One region of the Bacillus sp. N12A5 genome, then DNA from elsewhere that is predicted to be linked to it. Evidence: riboswitches for the same ligand, from Rfam matches in the RefSeq annotation. Region 1 holds a riboswitch; each other region holds the start of a gene.
The links. Region 1 has a riboswitch for thiamine pyrophosphate ahead of tenA (thiaminase II). Riboswitches for the same ligand answer to the same signal wherever they lie in the genome.
Positions count from the first base shown of each region.

Region 2: linked by a shared signal. The riboswitch ahead of MOC09_RS05140 (acetylornithine deacetylase) and the one ahead of tenA (thiaminase II) in region 1 are both predicted to bind thiamine pyrophosphate.
Region 3: linked by a shared signal. The riboswitch ahead of MOC09_RS02215 (Ykof family thiamine-binding protein) and the one ahead of tenA (thiaminase II) in region 1 are both predicted to bind thiamine pyrophosphate.

Region 1 is NZ_JALAMR010000002.1:197,571-200,849, reverse strand. Features, by position in the region: gene tenI (thiazole tautomerase TenI) at 1-610, opposite strand, end outside; gene thiO (glycine oxidase ThiO) at 1-9, opposite strand, end outside; gene tenA (thiaminase II) at 585-1,295, opposite strand; TPP riboswitch at 1,376-1,484, opposite strand; gene MOC09_RS01340 (monovalent cation:proton antiporter family protein) at 1,546-3,279, opposite strand, start outside.
Region 2 is NZ_JALAMR010000003.1:378,336-381,614, reverse strand. Features, by position in the region: gene sigG (RNA polymerase sporulation sigma factor SigG) at 1-105, shown strand, start outside; gene MOC09_RS05145 (ABC transporter ATP-binding protein) at 255-1,049, shown strand; TPP riboswitch at 1,062-1,163, shown strand; gene MOC09_RS05140 (acetylornithine deacetylase) at 1,250-2,530, shown strand; gene MOC09_RS05135 (YlmC/YmxH family sporulation protein) at 2,612-2,857, shown strand; gene pgeF (peptidoglycan editing factor PgeF) at 3,019-3,279, shown strand, end outside.
Region 3 is NZ_JALAMR010000002.1:351,171-354,449, forward strand. Features, by position in the region: gene MOC09_RS02205 (ABC transporter ATP-binding protein) at 1-571, opposite strand, end outside; gene MOC09_RS02210 (ECF transporter S component) at 558-1,157, opposite strand; gene MOC09_RS02215 (Ykof family thiamine-binding protein) at 1,159-1,761, opposite strand; TPP riboswitch at 1,858-1,969, opposite strand; gene ykoG (two-component system response regulator YkoG) at 2,071-2,757, shown strand; gene ykoH (two-component system sensor histidine kinase YkoH) at 2,761-3,279, shown strand, end outside.

The DNA of each region.
Region 1 (3,279 bases):
CCTTTTCATAGCGCATCTCCTTTAGCTTGCGGGAATATCGTCTGGCAGCTTCCAAAGGGTCAGCCGAAGAAAAAATTCCCGACATGACAGCGATACCGTCTGCCCCTGCTTGTTTTACGCCTCTTAATTTGTCCGGCGCCATCCCGCCGATGGCAATAACCGGGATAGAAATCCGTTTTTTGATATCTGACAGCAAAGACAAACCTCTGCCTTCAAGACCCTTTTTGCAATCTGTATCAAACACATGACCGAACAACACGTAGTCGGCGTCTTCCTTTTCAGCTTGAACCGCTTCCTCCAGTGAATGCACCGACCGCCCGATATGAAGGTGAGGAAATCTGGCTCTGACCTGCTTCGGCGAAAAGCTGCTGCTCGGCAGCTGCACGCGATGAATCGTAGAAAAAAGCGCAATATCCACCCGCCCGTTCATGACCAATTTTCGTTTATCCACACCGCCTTCGGACGTAAGCTCAAGCAGTTTCAAAATATCTGCCGCCGATTTTGACCGTTCCCGGATGTGTATAAAATCAACTTCATTCTGAATAGCTATGATTGTTCTCGCTAACTCTTCAACCGGTTTGCAGTCATCCGTTATGGCGTGAAGCTCCAAGTTCCTCCACCTCTTTTATGCCGCTGTCGGACCAGCCTTCTTTCTGATAGGCCATTCCCCAAAATTGATATTCATAGTAGCTGGAGATGACAAAATTCTCTTTCATCTTGGCGCGCACTTCCTCCGTGCTGTTTTCCGCCAGCTCATCAAACCGGTTGACTTGCTCTTCGACCTGCTGTTTGAACCAGTCACCTCCGTATGTGCCGATCCACTTCTGATAAATCGGATGCCCCGGATCACAATGCAGCAATTTCTCGCCAACCTCGTAATAAAGCCAATAGCACGGTAGAAGGGCCGCTAAAATCTCAGCAAAATTCCCGCTCAAAACCGAACGGTACATATGGGATGTATATGAGTACGCCGTAGGAGACGGCTTAAACGCCTTACGCTCCTCTTCACTGATTTCCAACAGTTCGGCAAACTCGCGATGAAGCGACATTTCCGCCTCATATGTACCTTGGGCGTGGCTTGCCATCCGTCCCGTCGTATAAAGGTCCTTCGCATAAGCGGCGCCGAACGATTGCACCTTCGCAAAATGCGTTAAATAATAAGAATCTTGAAGCACGTAGTATTTAAAACGGTCAATCGGAAGCGTTCCGTCACCGATTCCCTGAACAAACGGATGGACAAAACTCCCCTCCCACCATTCTGCGGCTGCACTGCGGCATTCTTCTGAAAACTTCACACATCATTCCCCCTGTCTGATAAATAAAAAAACCACTTTCCCGCAAGGAAAAGTGGTTTGGAATTGGCATAGTAAAATACACAAATACCGCTCCACTTCCCTACGCAGGTCTGAACCTGTTCAAGTTATGAGGGTCTAAAAGTCACACTTTTATCTCAGCCCTTATGAAGGACACCCCTAGTGGTTATACGAATACATATTGAATTGTTCTGCACCTCTATATTAACACGAATCCCTAATTGGTCAAGATTTAACCTTCCAATGTTTTCTTAAGCTCCGTTACGTACTCGCGAGATCCGGTGACAATTAAGCGGTCTCCAAGTTTCAGCCTTGTGTCTCCATGAGGAACGATGCTGTCCACACCTCTGAAAATCCTGACAAAAATGACGTCGCCTGTTAGAGGGAATTCCCGCAAAATGACACCGTCGTATTTGCTGTTTTCCATATTAATTTGATACAGCGAAGATTCTTGGTTCGTGAGCAGCTTCATGACGCCTGGGGCTTCTATCAGCGCGCGAAGCAATGTTTTTGTCGACAGCAGAATAGAAAAGATGCTAATCCCCTGCTCCTTCAGAGCTGCTTCATTCTCAGGTGATCCGACGCTGGCAATGACTCTTTCTGTGCCTTTTTCTTTTGCAAGTAGTGCAATCTCGGCATTCATGTCTTCATTCCCTGTCGCCACAACGAGGATATCCGTATCAAAAATATCGAGTGAATCTAGGGTTTCAGGCTCATAATCAGCAATCGTCTCAACCGTAAACACTGATTCTGACAGCTTTTCCTCCGCATTCTCTTGATAAACGTGCACAACCCGCACGTCATACTCGTTCTCCGGCAGCTCAAGTGTAACAGGCAAAGTCATTTGATTGGCGCCGATGAACGTAATCGTCTTTTTCTCCTCAGGCTGCTCTTCCCGTTTGTACAATTTTTTAAAACAGATCGGCGTAAAAATACTCGCAATGACGGCTACTAAAATTAGCGCTCCTGACATATTTGCGCTGATCACGTGAAGCTGCTGGCCGATCGTCGCAGCGGCAATCACGAGCGAAAGCGTTGATGTCAGCAGGAAACCAGACGCGAAAACGGTTCGGTTATCATACCACTTCTTTAGGTACATAACAGGAATGATTTTGCTGACTAACAGCGCCAGAAGCAGAAGCGGAATCATAATTAAAATGGTTTTATCCTGGAAAAGAGTCCAAATATCCAGCTTCACACCGACCATCACAAAGAAAATCGGTATTAAGAACCCGTAGCCAAATGAATCCAGCTGCTGAACAAGTTCTTTGTTTGGCGAAAGAAGGGAAACAAGAACCCCCGCTAAGAAAGCGCCGAGAATATTTTCTGCCCCAAGTGATTCAGACAAGGCAACAAGGACAATAATTAACGTAAAAATGGCACGTGTCCCGATCTGGATCGTCCCTTTTGACATGGACTGAACAAAAGAGCGATGTTTAAAGACCCGGCCGAAAAAGTAAAGCACCACTCCGGCCGCAAACAGGATCATCAAGAGCCACATGTTTCCGCTGTCCTCTCCGTATAAAGAAGAAAAAACAGCTAGAAGAATCATCGTGGCCAAATCAGCGATAACAGCAACGAGCAAAATAATCTGCCCGATATTTGAATTCATGATCCGTTCTTCTTTTAACGTTGGAACGACAACACCTAATGAAATCGTTGAAATAATAAGTGTCATTAAAAAAGCATTTTGGATAAACCCTGCCAAGACGAACCCATAGGACAGCAGCAATGATAAAATAAAAATACCGGCAAAAATAATAGATGCCGCAGCAAACGTATTAGGCGCTTCCTTGCCGTTCGGCAGAAGCTGCTTTTTCTTTCCTTTCTCAAATGATGAAAAATCAATTTCAAGCCCGCTTAAAAACATTAAAAAGATAAATCCGAGCATAGAGAGTGTCTGAAGCCATGTATCACCCTCCACAACCAAATCAAGGCCGCTTTTACCAATAATCAGCCCCATAAT
Region 2 (3,279 bases), on a different contig from region 1:
AAAACACAAATGGAAGTAGCCGAGGAAATCGGAATTTCCCAAGCTCAGGTGTCTAGGCTTGAAAAAGCGGCTATCAAACAAATGAATAAGAATATTCATCAATAGTGAAATGAAAAGCCTTTAAAACGATTTTTGTTTTAAAGGCTTTTCTATTGATTGCGGGTGGTTTACGTTTTGGAAAAAATAAGGTATCCTAGTCCGTACGAAGTTTTATGAAAATTAAAACAATTATAAGAGTTTAGAGGAGGACCACGATGATTTTGCAGCTTGACAATGTCTCACTAAAACGAAATGGAAAATGGATACTGAGGAATATTCATTGGAAGGTGGAGGAAAAGGAGAATTGGGTGCTTTACGGACTGAATGGCGCCGGAAAGACAGCGCTGTTAAATATGCTTTGCTCATATTACTTCCCAACATCCGGTGAGATGCAGGTGCTTGGCCATGAGTTTGGTAAAACGGAGCTTGGGGAGAAGCTCAGACGGAAAATTGGCCTCGTCTCAGCGGCTCTGCAGCAAAAATTATATCCATCAGATTCAGCCTTTGAGATTGCTCTAAGCGGAGCTTACGCTTCAATTGGATTATATGAAACGCCAAGTGCGGAAATCAGGGAAAAAGCGATCGGTTTATTAGAGGACTTGGGCGCAATTGAATATGCCGACCGCCGCTATGAAACCCTTTCTCAAGGGGAAAAACAAAGAGCCTTAATTGCAAGAGCGCTAATGGCCGATCCGGAGCTGCTGATCCTGGACGAACCGGTCACAGGGCTGGATTTTATTGCCCGGGAAAAGCTGTTAGATACGATTACATATATTGCAAACAAAGAAAATGCGCCATCAATTCTTTATGTGACGCATCATGCGGAAGAAATATTGCCGGTCTTTGACAAAGCCCTTTTATTAAAACAGGGAGAGGTCTTTGGATCAGGAGAAATAAAGGAAATGCTGACTGATCAAATACTTTCCGCTTTTTTTGATACACCAATCCATGTATTATGGAATCAGGACCGGCCGTTTTTAACAAGAGCCGAGCCGATAACGAATGCCTGACAAACACATATCGATTCATCCTAGGGGTGCTTTGCGAAGCTGAGAGAGACATTGTCTCAACCCTTTTGACCTGATCTGGATCATGCCAGCGGAGGGAAGCGGTGAAATAGCGGAGTGCATAGGACTCTGTTTGTTTTTATTAAGCCGTTTCATAACATATGAAATGGCTTTTATGATTTTAAAGATAGGAGCGGATCACATTGAATCAACAAATAGACTCTCTGTTAAAAAAGGTGGAGGAGCAAAAGGAGGAGCTCATTCAGCTGGCAAAAACACTGATTTCTTATCAAACACCTGCTCCGCCTGCAAGAAATACCGACGGCATTCAATCATGGATTGCTGGTTTTTTAAATGAAATAGGATTCTCAATCGATAAATGGGATGTGTACCCGGGAGATCCCAATGTTGTAGGTCTGCTAAAGGGAACAAATTCAGCAGATTATCGTAGCCTGATCATCAATGGCCATGTAGATGTGGCAGAGGTAAAAGAGGATGAAGAATGGGAGCATGACCCGTTCCATCCAATTGAAAAAAACGGTCTCTTAATTGGGCGAGGCGCTTCTGATATGAAAGGCGGAATGGCGTGTGTACTCTTTGCTGTCAAATTGATTCGTGAGGCAGGCATTGAACTTCCAGGTGATTTGATTCTGCAATCGGTTATCGGGGAGGAAGTCGGAGAAGCAGGCACGCTTGAATGCTGCAAGAGGGGCTATCACGCTGATTTTGCAGTTGTCGCAGATACGAGCGATATGCATATTCAAGGCCAGGGCGGTGTCATTACAGGCTGGATCGAAATCAAAAGCAGCCAAACGTTTCATGATGGGACGAGACGGAATATGATTCACGCAGGCGGAGGAACATTCGGGGCAAGCGCAATTGAAAAAATGGCAAAAATCATTGCGGGGCTCGGGGAACTTGAGCGCCACTGGTCCATTATGAAAAGATATCCCGGCTTTCAACCAGGCACAAATACCATTAATCCGGCTGTCATAGAAGGAGGCAGGCATGCGGCTTTTATAGCGGACGAGTGCCGGCTGTGGATCACAGTCCATTTTTACCCAAATGAAACCCATGACCAAGTGGCTGCGGAAATAGAAGATTATATCAACCGGCTGAGCGACAGTGACATTTGGCTTAGGGACAACCGCCCTGTATTCAAGTGGGGAGGCTCATCTATGATTGAAGACAGAGGAGAAATTTTTCCGGCATTGGAAGTTGACCCTGGCCACCCAGGCGTCTTAGCGCTTACTGCCTCTCATGAGAAAGTGAAACGGGAGCGCCCGGTTATGGACGTTTCTCAGTCCGTTACAGATGGCGGATGGCTGTTTAATGCCGGCATTCCATGTGTGATATACGGCCCTGGCGATCTGCACAATGCACACTCTGTCAACGAAGAGGTATCGATTGAGCAGCTGGTAGAGTATACAAAAATCATGCTCGATTTTATTATCAGCTGGTGCAGCTGTAAAAAAGAACAGTGACATGAAATTTTCTTCTTGCTGACAAGGTTCAGCCTGCCCGTTCATATACTTGAAAAAAGGACGGAAAAAGGACGTGATGGAATGATCAGCATTTCAGAATTTCAGGTAAAGGATGTCGTCAATGTCTCAAACGGAAAAAAGCTGGGGAGCATTGGTGATATTGATATCAATGTGACAACTGGAAAAATTCAGGCGATCATACTCGGAGGAAATGGGAAAGTTCTCGGATTTTTTGGAAAAGAAGAGGAATTGGTCATTCCATGGCGAAATATAGTAAAAATCGGGGAAGATGTCATCTTGGTCCGATTAAATGAACCGCATGCATAATGCGCTTGTCTGCCGTGGATTGGCAATTGCCGGAAGTCTCGATTCTTCCGGCACATTTCATTTAGAAATATGCAAATCGGCGCTCAACGAATGCAGAAAGATGTGGTAAAATAAGTGGGAAATTCCGCTTTTTTAAATGTTTGTCGAAAGGTTGGATCATCATGAATACATATCACCCATTCAGTCTTACCACACCCTCGACACTCATGATACAAGACTGGACACAAACGAATCAAAACAACAGAGAAGTCATTGCCGGATTTACAACGAAAAACGGCGGTGTCAGCCAAAAGCCTTTTGAATCGTTAAATACAGGATTGCACGTTCATGACAAAGATGCAGATGTAGTTAAAAATCGTGAATATATTGCCGATATGTTTAATACTGATTTGCAGTCTTGGGTATTCGCCGATCAGACACAT
Region 3 (3,279 bases), 150 kb from region 1:
TCATGTGAACGAATTCCCGAGCTGAATAAGGATCTAACAGGGAAGTTGGCTCATCTAATATAATAAGCTCGGGCTCCATCGCCAAAATACAGGCGAGAGCCACTTTCTGCTTTTGTCCTCCTGACAGTGCAGATATTGTTTTTTCTTTTAAATGAGTAATACGTAATTTTTCTAATACGGCATCAATTTTCTCCGCCATCTCTTCTTTCGGAATCTGCAGATTTTCCAGCCCAAAAGCGATTTCGTCCTCAACCGTAAGCATGCAAAACTGCTGATCGGGGTCCTGAAAGACAACTCCGGCATGCTGTGCAATCGTTTCGGAAGTTTCAGCGTCTGTGACCGGCTTTTGATATAAAAATACATGTCCGGACAGTATGCCGTCGCAAGCCTCCGGGTACAGGCCATTTAAACAAAGGGCGAGCGAGCTTTTTCCGCACCCGCTCGGTCCCAGCAATAAAGCGCATTCTCCTTTGTGAAGTGCAAACGAAATGTTTTGAAAAACCGGTTTCTCGTCTTCTTCATAAGAGAAGCCGAGCTGGTCAACCGTTAGGAACTCATCAAAGGCTTGCATGTTCTGAAGCCCGCTTCCGTTTCTTTTTCAATTCCTTCCCGAGTGCCATTCCGTTTAACACACCCGTATAAGCAAGAGAGTCGCTGACAGCCTTTCCGAGAAGCCCTGCAAGAAGCGCGCCAGAAATCAGACGGATCACAAGCATCATGAGAAGATAGCCCGGTGAATAGGTTGCATAGCCAGAAACAAAGAGATCATAAATAAAGCTTGCTACTGAAGACCCCATTCCTGCCAGCAGAAGGACGGGCAAAGAGTATGCTTTCCAGCGTGTCGCGAGAAATACCGCTTCAGCCCCGAGTCCTTGAACAATGCCGATAACGATGACCATCGGGCCAGACGGATTTCCCAGCAGGCACTCAACGAGAGCGGCAATGATTTCAGAAACAAGCGCTGCACCCGGTTTTCGAATAATGTACGCGGCGATGACAGAAACGATAAACCAAATGCCGTAAATCGGTTCATAAGCGATTGGCCCGAACATACCTGCAAGTACATTTCCGAAATGCGTAAATAATAAATAAACAACGGCAAAAACGATACTGATAACAGACATGATGACAATTTCTTTTACTTTCCAGCTTTTCATATTATCCCTGCTTTCTGTTTTTTCTTGATGGACTGTTAGCCGAGACATTGACAGTCATGGTTACGTGGTTTGTTTGCTGTTCAGCCATGCGGAAAACGGCTTCCATTGTTCTGAATACGTCATGTGCATCCCCGTCAAGCTCACTCGCGTAATGGACCCCCTGTACGAAGGTGCCTTCTGCTTTCGCAATCTCGACAGCTTCCATGATCAAGCCCATATAATCGGGCTCATTCAGCGGATACAGCGCAAATTGGCACGGCGCTTCCGCATTCAGGCTGCGGACAGCTTCTTCATTGACGCGCTTGCCGTCTGCAAAAAGATATGTATCTCCTTGTGTATCGCCCGGGCAACCGATAGAAAACGTCCCGTTCATGACGATGTGTTGTTCGCTGTTCGCCGCATAGAGATAAATGGCTTTGGCAGCGTCGAATACATGATCAATCGATCCGCGCAGGACTGTGCTGATATGATCGGTTTTCGTCCAAACGTTGGATGTGTCGGTTTTTTTCAGCGCCGACTTAATCACACTAATAAAATCATCCGTCATCGGATATAAAGAGAACCGAAAACCGGCAATTCTGCTTGTGCCGCAAATATGATCCATTTCTCCGACCTCCTGTTTTTTTGGTAAAATAAAAAACTGCATATCCTAAGGGAATATGCAGTCATAGATCGATTAAGCGCACAAAAAAATACACCATTCGGTCAACCTGCACTTCCCCACGCTGGTATTATCCAGATCGGGTCATAAGGGATCAAAGCGCGTGTTTGCGCGCTTTATCTCAGCCAAAACAGCACCCCTAGTGCTTTCCGTATACAATTTTTTATTTTGACATCATAATAGATGATAAGAACCATTTTGTAAACAATGAAATCATTTTTTTCATTTTGGGATAGGAGAGGATGATCGCTTTTGGAAAAAGGGAACATATTAATTGTGGAAGATGAAGAAAAAATCGCCAGGGTGCTTCAGCTTGAATTGGAATATGAAGGATACAGCGTCACCATCAAACACAACGGCACAGAAGGACTGAATGCCGCCGCGGAAGGCGGGTATTCCCTGGTGCTTCTTGACGTCATGCTCCCGGGATTGAGCGGATTGGAAGTGCTGCGCCGCTTGAGAAAAACGGATCAGCAGACACCGGTCATTTTATTAACGGCTCGCGACAGCATTCCTGACAAGGTAACAGGGCTGGATATCGGCGCGAATGACTACGTCACAAAGCCGTTTGAAATCGAGGAATTGCTTGCGAGAATCAGGGCGGCGCTGCGCCAAAACGGAACAAAAACAGAAGATATCGGCACCTATCTTACATATGACGACTTGCGGGTGAACGAAAAAACCCGTGAAGTGAGACGCGGAGATAAAGAGGTGGAATTAACGCCCCGGGAATTTGATTTGCTCGTCTATATGCTGAAGCATCCGCAACAGGTGCTGACACGGGAGCAGATTCTAAACTCGGTATGGGGATTTGATTATATCGGTGATACAAATGTCGTGGATGTTTATATCAGATACATCAGAAAAAAACTTGACTATCCTTACGAAAAACAGCTGATCCATACCGTTCGCGGGGTCGGCTATGCCATTAAGGGGTAAACGATGAAGCTGAAGACCAAGATTCATCTGTACACATCAATATCGCTGTTGATTTTATTAATTTTGGTCCATACCGCAGTCTATCTCATTTTTTCATCTGCGCTGACCTCAAAGGATGCAGCCCGGCTTGCAGCTGAGACGGATAACATTTCTGAAGCACTGCATGCAGCTGAAACAGAAGGAGTGGCTTTGCAGGACATGCTGCAGGCTTATCTTCCGGCAAACGGCATGGTCCGTGTAGTGAATGGTGATCAAAAAGCCGTCATGACCATGACAAAGGAAAAAGCATATAAAGAATTTCCCCTGTCTTTTCACAGCGGGGAAACGGCAGATGTAAGAAAACATGACGGCAAGCTGTTTGCTGAGGCTGCTGTTCCGGTTATTTGGACTGATGGACAAGTGGTTTCTCTTCAGCTGGTTGAAAGGCTTGAGAACACAGAAGAGAGTCTGTTTCTGCTGAAAATCATTTTAATCGCTGCAAGTGCTGCTGTTTGTATCGCTTCTTTTTTTGCCGGCAGCTTG